2 regions of the Cupriavidus sp. C2SS-8b genome follow, and region 1 is predicted to be linked to the other one. Evidence: predicted binding sites of a transcription regulator. Region 1 holds the regulator's gene; the other holds the start of a gene.
The links. Region 1 encodes sigma-54, which starts transcription at its own class of promoters, with help from an activator protein. Its sites were predicted from a motif close to TGGCANGNAANCTGCTTT; they were not measured.
Positions count from the first base shown of each region.

Region 2: the regulator sigma-54 is predicted to act here: its motif matches at 1,471-1,488, upstream of ACIGJB_RS23420 (ammonium transporter).

Region 1 is NZ_CP172716.1:403,418-410,384, reverse strand. Features, by position in the region: gene ACIGJB_RS01905 (KpsF/GutQ family sugar-phosphate isomerase) at 1-220, shown strand, start outside; gene lptC (LPS export ABC transporter periplasmic protein LptC) at 246-872, shown strand; gene lptA (lipopolysaccharide transport periplasmic protein LptA) at 960-1,601, shown strand; gene lptB (LPS export ABC transporter ATP-binding protein) at 1,631-2,431, shown strand; gene ACIGJB_RS01885 (RNA polymerase factor sigma-54) at 2,530-4,008, shown strand; gene hpf (ribosome hibernation-promoting factor, HPF/YfiA family) at 4,058-4,411, shown strand; gene ACIGJB_RS01875 (PTS sugar transporter subunit IIA) at 4,794-5,249, shown strand; gene hprK (HPr(Ser) kinase/phosphatase) at 5,324-6,295, shown strand; gene ACIGJB_RS01865 (PsiF family protein) at 6,469-6,885, shown strand.
Region 2 is NZ_CP172717.1:1,406,478-1,413,444, forward strand. Features, by position in the region: gene ACIGJB_RS23410 (ISL3 family transposase) at 1-543, opposite strand, end outside; gene ACIGJB_RS23415 (HU family DNA-binding protein) at 717-998, opposite strand; gene ACIGJB_RS23420 (ammonium transporter) at 1,520-2,722, shown strand; gene ACIGJB_RS23425 (mechanosensitive ion channel family protein) at 2,916-3,743, shown strand; gene ACIGJB_RS23430 (Bcr/CflA family multidrug efflux MFS transporter) at 3,747-4,967, opposite strand; gene ACIGJB_RS23435 (hypothetical protein) at 5,330-5,920, shown strand; gene mdoH (glucans biosynthesis glucosyltransferase MdoH) at 5,975-6,967, opposite strand, start outside.

The DNA of each region.
Region 1 (6,967 bases):
CCTGCGCCGCCTGCTGGAAACCCCGCGCGACTGGAAGACCGTGCCGATCGGCGAGGTGATGCACCGGAACCCGCAAGTGGTCCATGAAGACCAGCTCGCCGTCGAAGCCGTGCAGGTCATGGAGGCCAACCGCATCAACCAGCTGCTGGTGGTGGACCATGACGGGCGCCTGGTGGGCGCGCTGCACATTCACGACCTGACCCGCGCCAAGGTCATCTGAAGCGCACCGCGAACGCAACGAGACCATGCAGGCACTCCTGTCCTCCCTCACCGGGATCGTCCTGCGGCTGCTGCCGCTGCTGCTGATGGCCGTGGTGGCCGGGAGCACGTTCTGGCTGGTGCAAGTCAATACGCAGCAGGAAGGCACCAAGGCGCCGACCGTGCGCAAGCACGAGCCCGACTACTACATGGAGCGTTTCTCGGCCACCGAACTCGCGCAGGACGGCAGCACCAAGATGCGCTTCACCGGCGACAAGATGGTCCATTACGACGACGACCAGACCTACGAGTTCACCCGTCCCGCCATGCGCGCCTACCAGCCCGAGCGTCCGCCGGTCACCGCGCGCGCCGATCGCGGCCGCATGAATGCCGAAGGCTCGGTGATCGACCTGTACGGCAACGGCTTCATCGAGCGGCAAAAGGGCGCCGATGCCGCAAAGGACCCGCTGATGACGGCCGCGTCGGAGTACTTCCAGGTCCTGGTCAATGACGACATCGTCAAGACCGACAAGGCCGTGAAGCTCACGCGCGGCCCGTCGGTCATGACCGCCAACGGGCTGGTCTTCAACAACGTTACCCGCGAAGTACAATTGCTGGGCAACGTACGCGGCACCATCATCACCGGTGCGCCCACCCGGACTCCGGGATCCTGACAACAACAGCCGCCCGCGCCCGACGGGGCGGCACCGCGGACCTGAGCATCGCGCCCGACCCTCCGCTTTTCTGCGACCCTTGCCAACATGATTGCTTCCCTGACGACCCTGTCCCGCCGGAGCGCCGCCCCGCTGCTGCTGGCCGTGGCCACCGCGATTGCCGCGCTGGCGCCGCTGGGCGCCCATGCCGAACGCGCGGACAAGGACAAGCCGCTGGTCCTGGAAGCCGACAACGCCAGCTACGACGACGTCAAGCAGATCTACACGCTGACCGGCAACGTGGTCCTGACCAAGGGCACCATGGTGCTGAAGTCGGACGCGGCCGAGATCCGCACCGACCCCGAGGGCTACCAGTACGCGGTGGCCACGGCCAAGGGCGGCAAGCAGGCCTATATCCGCCAGAAGCGTGAAGGCGTGGACGAGTACATGGACGGCTGGGGCGACCGCATCGAATACGATGGCAAGCAGGAGGTGTCCAAGCTGATCGGCCACGCGCGCATGGCGCGGCTGCAGGGGGCCAAGCTGGTCGACGAGATCCGCGGCGCGGTCCTGACCTATGACAGCCGCAACGAGTTCTACACCGCCGCCGGCGGCGGCGACAACACGTCGGCCGGCAATCCGTCGGGACGCGTGCGCGCCGTGCTCTCGCCGCGCCAGGAGGCCAGCGGTGCGGCCGCCAGCCCGCCCCTCGACCTGAAGTCGGCACCCGCGCCGTCCAGCAAGCCCTGAATCACGCGCCCGAACGCATCACCGCCACCATGACCGATACCGCAATGCTCGCCCCCACGCCCGCTTCCGCCGCTCCCGACGCCCGTGCCGACAGCAGCACGATGGTCGTGCGCCACCTGAAGAAGCGCTACGGGTCGCGCACGGTGGTGAAGGACGTATCGCTCGAGGTGAAGAGCGGCGAGGTGGTGGGCCTGCTCGGCCCCAATGGCGCGGGCAAGACCACGTCGTTCTACATGATCGTGGGCCTCGTCGCGCTGGACGAGGGCGATATCGTGCTCGACGGCCAGCACATCAGCGGCCTGGCCATCCACGAGCGCGCGCGCATGGGCCTCTCCTACCTGCCGCAGGAAGCGTCGGTGTTCCGCAAGCTCAATGTGGAAGAGAACATCCGCGCGGTGCTGGAGCTGCAGCTGGTCAACGGCAAGCCGCTGCCGAAGGCCGAGATCGACAGCCGCCTCGATACGCTGCTCGACGACCTGCAGATCGCCCACCTGCGCAACAACCCTGCGCTGTCGCTGTCGGGCGGCGAGCGCCGCCGCGTGGAAATCGCCCGCGCGCTGGCTTCCTCGCCACGCTTCATCCTGCTCGATGAACCGTTCGCCGGCGTGGACCCGATCGCGGTCGGCGAGATCCAGCGCATCGTCAGCTTCCTCAAGGCGCGCAATATCGGCGTGCTGATCACCGACCACAACGTGCGCGAGACGCTTGGCATCTGCGACCACGCGTACATCATCAGCGAAGGCACCGTACTCGCATCGGGCCAGCCCGACGAAATCATCGCCAACGAGTCGGTGCGCCGCGTCTACCTGGGCGAAAACTTCCGCATGTGAAGCCGGGGCGGCAGGTGCGCTTGGCAGAGACGATCAGGCAGCATCAGCGATAGCAATTTCCGTTCCAACATCGGTTGGATGCGCATAGAATAGGTCGCATGAAACCGTCGCTACAGCTCCGTCTCTCCCAGCATCTGGCACTCACGCCGCAACTGCAGCAGTCGATCCGGCTGCTGCAACTTTCTACGCTTGAGCTGCAGCAGGAAGTCGAGCAGGCCTTGACGGAAAACCCGCTGCTGGAGCGCGAGAACGACTGGATCGACAGCCCGCTGCGCGTGGCGGCCGATGGCTCGGTCAACCTGCAGAGCGCACCCGCGCCCGCACCGGCCGAACCGCAGGGCAACAGCGACGCGAACGCCAGCAGCCCGGCCAGCGAGGATGAGAGCTATAGCGACAGCGGTAGCGAAGATTACGGCAGCGACTGGAGCCTGGACGATTTCGCGCGGCGCCCGCAGGGTGAGGACGACGAGAAGACGCCCATGCAGCTGCGCGACGCCGAACCCACCCTGCGCGAACACCTGATGGAGCAGCTCGCGCCGCTGAAGATCTCGACGCGCGACAAGGGCCTGGCGATCTTCCTGATCGAATCGCTCGACGACGATGGCTACCTGAGCGCGTCGCTCGACGAGATCTGCACCGAGTTGCCCGAGGAACTCGAATTCGAGGTCGACGAATTGCAGGCGATCCTCACGCTGCTGCAAAGCTTCGACCCGCCCGGCGTGGGCGCGCGCAATGCCGCCGAATGCCTGAGCTTGCAACTGCGCCGGCTGCAGCATCCGCAGCGCGAGCTGGCGCTCTCGATCGTCAACCATCATCTCGAACTGCTTGCCGTGCGCGACTACACGCGCCTGAAAAAAGCACTGCAGGTGGATGAAGCAGCGCTCAAGGCCGCGCATGAACTGATCCGCTCGCTCGCGCCCTACCCGGGCCACGCATACAGCCGCCCTGAAGCGGACTTCGTGGTGCCCGACGTATTCGTGCGCAAGGGCGGCGGCGGCTGGATCGCGCAGCTCAATCCGGATGTGATGCCGCGCCTGCGCATCAACGACATGTACGCGCAGATCCTGCGTGGCGCCAAGGGAGAATCCGGTGCCGCGGGGCTGCAGCAAAAGCTGCAGGAAGCGCGCTGGCTGATCAAGAATATCCAGCAAAGGTTCGACACGATCCTGCGAGTTTCGCAGGCGATTGTCGAGCGTCAGAAGAACTTCTTCACGCACGGGGAAATCGCGATGCGCCCCTTGGTTTTGCGGGAGATTGCCGATACACTGGGATTACACGAGTCAACCATATCCCGGGTGACGACCAATAAATACATGGCAACGCCGATGGGTACTTTCGAACTGAAGTACTTTTTTGGCAGCCACGTTTCCACCGAAACCGGTGGGGCGGCTTCCTCAACGGCGATCCGCGCCTTGATCAAGCAACTTATAGGAGCCGAAGACCCGAGGAGTCCTCTTTCCGACAGCCGAATTGCCGAATTGCTGGGTGAACAAGGCTTCGTTGTCGCGCGCCGTACCGTCGCCAAGTATCGCGAAGCCCTGAAGATCCCTGCTGTCAATCTCCGCAAGACTTTGTAGCCGAGTTGCACCGCCTGCCTGGTGCAGCTCTTTCAGAAGGAGAAGCGCTATGAACTTCAAGATCAGTGGACACCACCTGGACATCACGCCGCCGCTGCGTGAGTACGTGGAAACGAAGCTGGAGCGTATCGTCAGGCATTTCGATCAAGTCATTGGCGTCAGCGTGCTACTCTCAGTCGACAATCACAAGGAAAAGGACAGGCGTCAGTACGCGGAAATCAATTTGCACCTTCGGGGCAAGGACATTTTTGTGGAAGCCCATCACGAAGACCTGTATGCGGCCATCGACGCACTTGTCGACAAGCTGGACCGCCAGGTGCTTCGCTATAAGGACCGCGTTCAAGGCCACGACCGCGAAGCGGTCAAGTACCAGATGGCCGAGTCTCAACTACAGCAGCAATGATCAAGCCTGCCAGCCGCAAGGCTGGGCATTGAAACAGGACTGATAAAAGCAAGCCGCGCCATGTAGCGCGGCTTTTTTGCATCTGTAGCCCTGACCTGGCGCGCGTCCTGGACACAAGTGTTCGCAACTGGCGCAGCACGGTGTATGCTCTCCAAGACATCGCGCGTGGCGACTCCGGCGCGGCCACCGTACCCAGGTGTGGCGGCACCAGCACGGACCGGGCCATACAGGGGCCCGGCGCTGCATTGCACAAGGACAGGGGAGACGCTGCTCTATAATGGCCGAACGCCTGGTGAGCCATGGCGTGGCCGCAAACCGGCCCCACTTCGTTTCCGGGCTGAGCAGTCCGATCTGCCTGCTAACTGAAATCCTCGCATCGCCCATGAATCGTTTGGCCAAACTGCTGCCACCCGGCAACATCAACCTCGACGTCAGCGTCACCAGCAAGAAGCGTGTATTCGAGCAAGCCGGGCTCTTATTCGAGAACAACCATGGCGTGGCGCGGGCGACCGTGACCGACAACCTGTTCGCGCGCGAGTCGCTCGGTTCGACCGGCCTGGGCGCGGGCGTGGCCATTCCGCACGGGCGCATCAAGGGACTGAAGCAACCGCTGGCGGCCTTCATGCGGCTGGCCGAGCCGATCCCGTTCGAATCGCCGGATGGCAAGCCGGTCTCGCTGCTGATCTTCCTGCTGGTGCCGGAACAGGCTACGCAGCAGCATCTCGAGATTCTTTCCGAAATCGCCCAGCTGCTGTCGGATCGCGACATGCGCGAAGGCCTGGCAACCCTGGCCACGCCGGACGCGGTCCATGAACTCCTGACGCAGTGGCATCCCTGATCCCTCCCCTGGGCTGGCAACAGACCGGACCATCGTAAAATCCGGCACAGTCCCCGCCCCGAAAGTCATCACGCATGGAACTCACCGGCGTCACCTCCCAGTCGATCTTCGACGACAACGCAGCCGACATCAAACTCTCGTGGGTGGCTGGCCTGGAGGGTGCGGATCGCGCCTTCGACGTGGAGTTTGCCCGCGAGGCCACCTCGGCCGCGGACCTGGTCGGCCACCTGAACCTGATTCACCCGAACCGGATCCAGGTGCTCGGCAAGCCCGAAATCACCTATTACCAGCGCCTCGACGACGAGACCCGCAAGCGCCAGATGGGCGAGCTGATCCTGCTCGAGCCGCCGTTCCTGGTCGTGGCCGACGGCATGGAGCCGCCGCCGGACCTGGAACTGCGCTGCACGCGCTCTTCCACGCCGCTGTTCACCACGCCGGTCTCCTCGGCGGCGGTCATCGACCACCTGCGGCTGTACCTGTCGCGAATCTCGGCGCCGCGCGTGACCATGCACGGCGTGTTCCTCGACATCCTCGGCATGGGCGTGCTGGTCATGGGCGAGTCGGGCCTGGGCAAGAGCGAACTCGGCCTGGAACTGATCTCGCGCGGCCACGGCCTGGTCGCCGACGACGCGGTGGATTTCGTGCGCCTGGGACCGGATTTCATTGAAGGCCGCTGCCCGCCGCTGCTGCAGAACCTGCTCGAAGTACGCGGCCTGGGCCTGCTCGATATCAAGACGATCTTCGGCGAGACCGCCGTACGGCGGAAGATGAAGATGAAGCTGGTGGTCCAGCTGGTGCGCCGCAACGACGGCGAGTTCGAACGCCTGCCGCTCGATTCGCAGTACCTCGACGTGCTGGGCCTGCCGATCCATATGGTCAAGATCCAGGTGGCGGCCGGCCGAAACCTCGCCGTGCTGGTCGAGGCCGCCGTGCGCAACACCATCCTGCGCCTGCGCGGCATCGATACGCTGCGCGATTTCATGGATCGGCAGCGCGCCGCGATGCAGGCCGATGCGGTCTCGCGCGGGCAAGGCAGGCTGCTCTGAGGCATCGGGGCCCGTTTTCAATTGCTTACATCGCCGTTGACAAATTGGTCAACGGGGTGGGGACTTCCATCGTTTTGTGCTGTAATGGGCATGGAGCCCAGTTCGGCGCCGCGGCGCCAGCCTTGAGCCAGCAAACCGCGGCCATGAAGTTTTCCACACCCAGGAGAGCAAGCATGAAGAAACTGATCGCGATGTGTGTGCTGGTGACGCCGCTGCTGGCCACTGGCGTCATGGCACAGCCTGCAACACCTGCTACGCCCGCCAAGCCCGCTACGCCGGCTACCCCCGCTGCGCCCGCCACTCCCGCAAACCCCGCCATGCCGGCAGCTCCGGGCCCGGGCGACAAGGCTATGCCCGCATCGTCGGCCAAGGCGCCCACCGCGCAGCAGCAAAAGATGAAGGACTGCAACGATCAGGCTGCCGGCAAGAAGGGCGACGATCGCAAGGCCTTCATGAAGCAGTGCCTCTCGGCCAAGGGCGTGCAGCCGACCAAGACCCAGCAGGAAAAGATGTCAGCGTGCAGCAAGGAAGGCAAGGGCAAGAAGGGCGACGAATACAAGGCGTACATGAAGGAATGCCTGTCGAAGTAATCGGCGGTCGATCCCGACAAAATGGCGAACCGCGCGGTTCGCCATTTTTGTCAGCGCGGCCGCTGTCATGACGTGGCCACTT
Region 2 (6,967 bases), on a different replicon from region 1:
CCCAACCCAGAGTACCCGCTTGCTCGACGGCTCAACGATGACCGTGGCATAGCGATGGCCCTTCTGGATAGCAAACTCGTCCATCGCGATCACGGTGACGCCTTTCAGGTCGACCGGCCCCAGTTCCCGTTCCAGATGACGCAGGTCGATGCGCTTGACCGTAGTCCAGGCCAATTGATAGAAGGCAGCGACATGGCGCAACGACATGACCTTGCACAGTCGCGCTACGCTGGCGGCTAGCCGCGTTGTCACCCGCGCATAGGGTGCGAGCCAGTCCAGGCGTTCCAGCTTCGGGCCACATTGCCGGCAAGCTAGACGAAGTCGCGGCACGACCAACTCCACCGGAGTCTCGAACATAGGCAGATCCCGCACGCGTCGCTCTACCCGATCGTGGATACTGCTAACGCCTCGACCACAGCCATCGCAGCACCGCCTCCGGCGCCCCTTAGGTTCCAGCCGGATGAGGCAAATACGTTGCCCATTACGGGTCTCTTCCCAGCTATCGCGCAGGCGATAGCCTTCCCAGCAGCCGAGCTGGGCCATACAATCGCGCAGGGCCAACCTCCACCTTCCTGATTCTTGTTGTGTCGCAACTCCAAGATAACAGTGGTGGGCGCGTTGGCCCTTTTTGTTTCTATACGGTCACGCAGATCGGCGAAGAACCATAAAAAAGCGGCCCGACAGGCCGCTCTCTCGCTACTCCGGACGCAAACCGCTTACTTCTTCTTGTTCACGGCGTCCTTGAAACCTTGTCCAGCAGAAAACTTGACGGTCTTCGCGGCCGGAATCTTGATCGTTTCACCCGTGCGCGGGTTGCGGCCCGTGCGTGCGGCGCGTTTGCCCGAGCTGAAGCTGCCAAAACCCACCAGCGTTACCGAATCACCCTTTGCCACTGCCTTCTTGATACTGTCCAGCGCTGCGTTGAGCGCACGCTCGGCTGCGGCGTTGCTCAGTTCTGCTTCCGCGGCGATGGCCGATACCAGTTCACCTTTATTCATGGCTGATTTCCCTTGTTGGTCGTCGTCACCGATGTATCTGCCAGCAGGCATTGCATCGATCGGCGCAGTCTAATCTGCCCTTCGCGCCTTGGGCAATCCCCAGTGGCACCAATGCAACGAAAAAACCCGGAAATCCTTGCTTGAGGCCGGTTAGCGGGAGATTTCCGCCTCTGTTCCGGCCGCTTTCTCTCCGTTATTTCGGACTGGAGCGCAAGCGGACAGTGCCGGCCCTGTCGCCGCTTAGCAAGGCATCGCGGTGCAGCACCCACCATTCACCGCTATGGTGCAATGCACCGTCAAGGTTCATAAAAGCGCCAGCGGGCTGCATCATTCTGGCGCGCACCGGCGATGTGGCTCCTTTCTTATCGACGATCTGCACCACCTCCCCCCTTGGAAACCCGGGCCGCCCCTGCGGGAATTCGGTGCGAATTCCACCATGGCGGTGCAAATGGCACCAGTATGCAGCCAGTTCTGGAATGGTTTTTGCATACCCATGCTCCCATTTTGAGCATGAGGGACCTATGGACAATTGGAAGACTGGCACCGACGCCATGTTTATCCTGCTTGGCGCAATCATGGTGCTGGCCATGCACGCCGGCTTCGCTTTCCTGGAATTGGGCACGGTGCGCAAGAAGAACCAGGTCAATGCGCTGGTGAAGATCCTGGTGGACTTCGCGGTTTCCACCATTGCCTATTTCTTTGTCGGCTATACCGTCGCCTACGGCGTGCAGTTCATGGCAGGCGCCGATACGCTGGCGCAGAAGAGCGGCTACGAACTGGTCAAGTTCTTTTTCCTGGCGACCTTTGCCGCGGCCATTCCCGCGATTATCTCGGGCGGCATTGCGGAACGTTCGCGTTTCAATCCGCAGCTGGTCGCGACCTTTGTCCTGGTGGGCTTTGTCTACCCGTTCTTCGAAGGCATTGCCTGGAACCATCGTTTCGGCATCCAGGACTGGATCACCAGCCTGACCGGCGCCCCGTTCCATGATTTCGCCGGCTCGGTCGTGGTCCATGCGGTCGGCGGCTGGATCGCCCTGCCCGCAGTACTGCTGCTCGGCGCGCGCCGCGGCCGCTACCAGAAGGATGGCCGCATCAGCGCGCACCCGCCGTCGAACATTCCGTTCCTGGCGCTCGGCGCATGGGTGCTCGCGGTGGGCTGGTTCGGCTTCAATGTCATGAGCGCCCAGACCGTGGACAAGATCAGCGGGCTGGTCGCCATCAATTCATTGATGGCCATGGCCGGCGGCACGCTGGCCGCCTGGTGGGCCGGCCGCAACGACCCGGGCTTCGCCTACAACGGCCCGCTGGCAGGCCTGGTCGCCGTCTGCGCGGGTTCCGACCTGATGCATCCGCTCGGCGCGCTGATCACCGGCGCCGTGGCCGGTGTGTTGTTCGTCCACCTGTTCACGCTCGCGCAAAACAAGTGGCACATCGATGATGTCCTCGGCGTGTGGCCGCTGCATGGGCTATGCGGCGCCTGGGGCGGCATTGCGGCCGGCATCTTCGGCCAGCATGCGCTGGGCGGGATCGGCGGTGTTTCGCTGGGTGCGCAGCTCATCGGTACCCTGCTCGGCATCGTGATCGCCCTGGCGGGCGGCACCATCGTCTATGGCACGCTCAGGAAGCTGGTCGGCATCCGCCTCGATGCGGAAGCCGAATTCAACGGCGCCGACCTGACGCTGCACCGCATCTCGGCCACGCCCGAGCGCGAAACCAACTGGTAAGCCCGCCGCCAGGAACGCGCGCGCAGGCGCCGTTCCTGACAATTCTTTTCTTGAACTTCCCCAGACGGCATGGCAATAATTGCCGTGCCCGTCATCTTGCCGACGCGCCAGCGTGCAAGATTTGCCAGCCAGTTCTTCGCAGTTCTTCGTTTCGTGCCGGCCCTTTGCCGGCCATCAAACCAGGGGAATGCCGATGGATGCGTCAACGTTGGAGAAGTTGAGGATCGTGGTGATTGCCTATGCCACGGAGTTCGGGGTCAAGATCCTTGCCGCGCTGGCCTTCTGGATCATCGGCCGCTGGCTGATCCACGTGGTGGTGCGCATGGTCCAGGGCGGGCTGGGCAAGCAGCAGGTGGATCCGACCCTGCTGCGCTACGTCGGCTCGATCGTGACGGTCGCGCTGAATGTGGTCTTGGTGATCGGCATCCTCGGCTACTTCGGCATCCAGACCACGACCTTCGCGGCATTGATTGCCGCAGCCGGCGTGGCCATCGGCATGGCCTGGTCGGGCCTGATGGCCAACTTCGCGGCCGGCGCGTTCCTGGTCGTGCTGCGGCCGTTCAAGGTCGGGGATTTCGTGACCATCGGCGGGGTCACCGGCACGGTGCGCGAGATCGGCTTGTTCGCCACGACGCTCGACACGCCGGACAACGTCCTGACGGTGATCGGCAATAACAAGATCTTCTCGGACACCATCCAGAATTTCAGCATCAACCCGTTCCGCCGCGTCGAACTGAAGGCCCAGCTCGCCGGCAGCACCGACGCTGCCGCGGCGATGACGCTGCTCAAGGCGCGTATCGGCGCGATTCCGAACGTCCTGGCCGATCCTCCGGTCGACGTCGAGATCCTGGAATTCACGCTGGTCGGGCCGGTCCTGGCGGTACGTCCGTACTGCCACAACGACCACTACTGGCAGGTGTATTTCGACACCAATCGCATCATCCGCGAAAGCTTTGGCCAGGCAGGCTACGCCGCGCTCATGCCGGCGCAGATGGTGGTCGTGAAGAACGCCGCGGCCTGACGCTCAGGCTACCGCCGCCGCGGAAGGCCGCGCGCTTCCCCAGGCGCGCAGCGCTACCGCACCGACACCGCACACGGCCATCACCACTGCCAGCGGCAGTGCCGTGCCATCGTGCCACAGGCTGACGGCGGCGCCCGCGACGGTGCCGAGCGAAAACTGCAGCGTGCCCATCAGCGCGGAGGCCGTGCCGGCGCGATGCCCCTGATGCGTCAGCGCCAGCGCCGACGCATTGGGCGTGATGCAGCCCAGCGATCCGATAAAGACGAAGAACCCGGCCAGCAGCACGGGCAGCACCAGCACGCCGGCCAGCGCCGCGGCCGCCAGCATCAGGCCCGCGGCGCAGGGTGCCAGCACCGCGCGGCCGAGCACCTGGTCAAGCGTGCGCCCTTGCACCAGGCGCGCATTCAGCTGCGACATGGCGATCAGCCCGAACGCATTGGCACCGAAGACAAAACCATAATGCGAGGCGTCGATGCCGTGGAGTTCGATCAGCACGAACGGCGAGCCCGCGATATAGGCGAACATGCCGGCCTGTCCGAATCCGGCTGCCAGCGAATAGCCCAGGAACTCGCGGTCGCGCAGCAGCTCGATATAGCTGGCAGCGACCGTACCGGGATGCAGCGGCGCGGCGCGTTCCCGCGGCAGCGACTCTTCCATGCGGAAGTGCACCAGCGCCAGGATCAGCACGCCCGCAAGCGTCAGCAGCCAGAAGATGGCGCGCCAGCCCAGCGTCGTCAGGATGGCGCCGCCGATGATCGGCGCCAGGATCGGCGCCAGCCCCATCACCAGCATCAGCGACGAGAAGGCCCGGGCCGATTCGTGGGCCTCGAGCCGGTCGCGGATCACCGCGCGGGCCATCACCATGCCGGCGCAGCCGCCCAGCGCCTGCAGGAAACGCCAGAGCATCAGCGACTCGACGCTGCGCGCCATGGCGCAGCCGGCCGCGGCCAGCGCGTACAGGGCCAGGCCGACGTACAACGGCGGCTTGCGCCCGAAGCGGTCGCTGATCGGTCCGTAGAATGCCTGCCCGAGTGCCAGCCCGACCAGGAACGTGCCCAGCGTCAGCTGTACCTGGCCGATATCCACGTGCAGGTCCGCTGACAGCGCCGGGAAGCTGGGCAGGTACATATCGATCGATAACGGCGCAATGGCCGTCAGCGAAGCACAGATCAGCAGCCAGGCGGGAAAGCGCGCAGCCTTGTGGCTGCTGGAGGATTGAGGCATCAGTGTGAGTTCCGGAGGTCCGTGCCGGCGGCGGCGCGTGCCAGCCAGCCGCCAGACCGCGAATTGTTGCACAGCATGACAAACCTGGCTGGAATGACAGAATTCGATGCCCGTGACATCTGCCGCCCGACGTTGGCGGCACCTTGCCATGCCCCGCCAGCGTCGGGTTCGACAAATATCCTAATCTTGGCAGTATTGGCTTGACTGGCAGTTTTGCGAAGCCGCGCGCGAGTTAACGTGTGGCGCCGCTTTCACGCGAATGGGGGTGGAGGGTACAATGCGGCCTGTTGGCCCTGTCCATGCGACAGACCGGCGGCCGCGCAGAGAGGGGCGACAGGCTTGCCCCGGCAACGTTATCCTGCATGAGACTACGACACACGCCGTTCACCGCTACGCTAGTCACAGCCGCTCTCGCGGCTGTACTGCTGCGGCCCGGGCCGGCGCAAAGCGCGCCGACACCGCTGCGCACGCCCGCCTCGGCCACGGCGCCGGCGCCCGCCCCCGTATTCGATGAAGCCGACGCACTGTCCCGCATGCTCAAGGGCGCTGCCACCGGGCAGAATACCGGCGCCGCGGGCGTACCCGAACTGCTGCGCAATACCAATCGGCCCGACAGCGTGCTGGCGCGCGCGTGCCGTCAGCTCAACGATGCACTGCCGATAGAAATTGATGCGGAAACCCGGCTGCGCCGCTGCCAGTCGACGCCGGGCAAACACGTCCTGTTCCAGCTCGAGCTGACCAACTACCGTGGGCCGATGCTGGATCTTGCAAGCTTCGAGGTCAACTACGCGGCGCCGCTGCAGCGCAATATCTGCGCCAACCGCGACGTGGAAATCCTGACCAAGCTTGGCGTCAGCATGATGTTCCGCTACATGACACGGAACGATCGCGGCGAACGCCGCGTGGGCGACGTCTACATCAACGCGCCGATCTGCACCGCGGCCCTGCGCTGAGGACCGCGGCGGAACTTCGTTGCGCCGCGCGAGCGTACCGCGCCCTGCTCCGTATCACGCGGCGCGCGGACGCAGCGGCAGCACGTTCGGGGCGCGCCGGACCAGCAGGCGGATATCCTTCCACCCGGCATCGGCCAGCGGCGATCCCCAGACCAGTTCATGCAGCCTTGACAGCGCGAAGGGATCGCCCAGCAGGATATGCCGCTGCGACGCCGTCAGCGCGCGCGGGCCGCCCGTCAGTGCGTGCTGTACCAGTGCCGCGTGGCGCTCCTTCACGGATTCGGGTTGCACGACGCGGGCCGAAGCCGTGGCGCACATCAGCGCGTTGGTCACCGGATCCACCACGGCATCCACGAAGTCGGGCGTCTCGGCCACTTGCTCCACGTGTTGCTGGGTTTCGACGATTTCCCTTGGCGGCATGGCCTCCTCGGGAATCATGAACAGCCCAGCCTCGCGCGATGCGCGGCCGAACGACACCCGCGACAGCATGACCGACAGCGGGATCGACAATGCCAGCGAACCCACGATCGGCAGCAGCCACAGCACGAAGGACGGATTCAGCCAGTACACCAGCGCACCCCACGCGAGCCCGAGCACCGTGTGCCCTCCATGCCGGCGCAGCGCTTCTCCCCAGGAGGTCTCCGCGTCTTCGCGCGGCGGCGATTTCCAGGAAATCCCCCAGCCGCTGTAGGCCGCCACCACGAACTTGGTGTGGAACAGCATGCGGGTCGGCGCCAGCAAGGCGGACAGCACGACTTCAATCAGCATGCTAAGCACCAGGCGCGGCAAGCCACCATACTGGCGGGCCTGCCGCACCAGCAGCAGCACACTGGCCACCTTGGGCAGGAACAGCAGCGTGGCAGTGGCCGAGAACAGCGCAAGCGCCTTCTCCGGATGCCATTCGGGCCAGGTCGGGAACAACTGGTAAGGCTGCGTGAAATATTCAGGCGGCACCAGCGCATGGCGGGCCAGCATCGCCGTGGACAACAGCAGGAACAAGAACCACAGCGGCGCCGACAGGTAGGCCATGATCCCGGTCAGGAACAC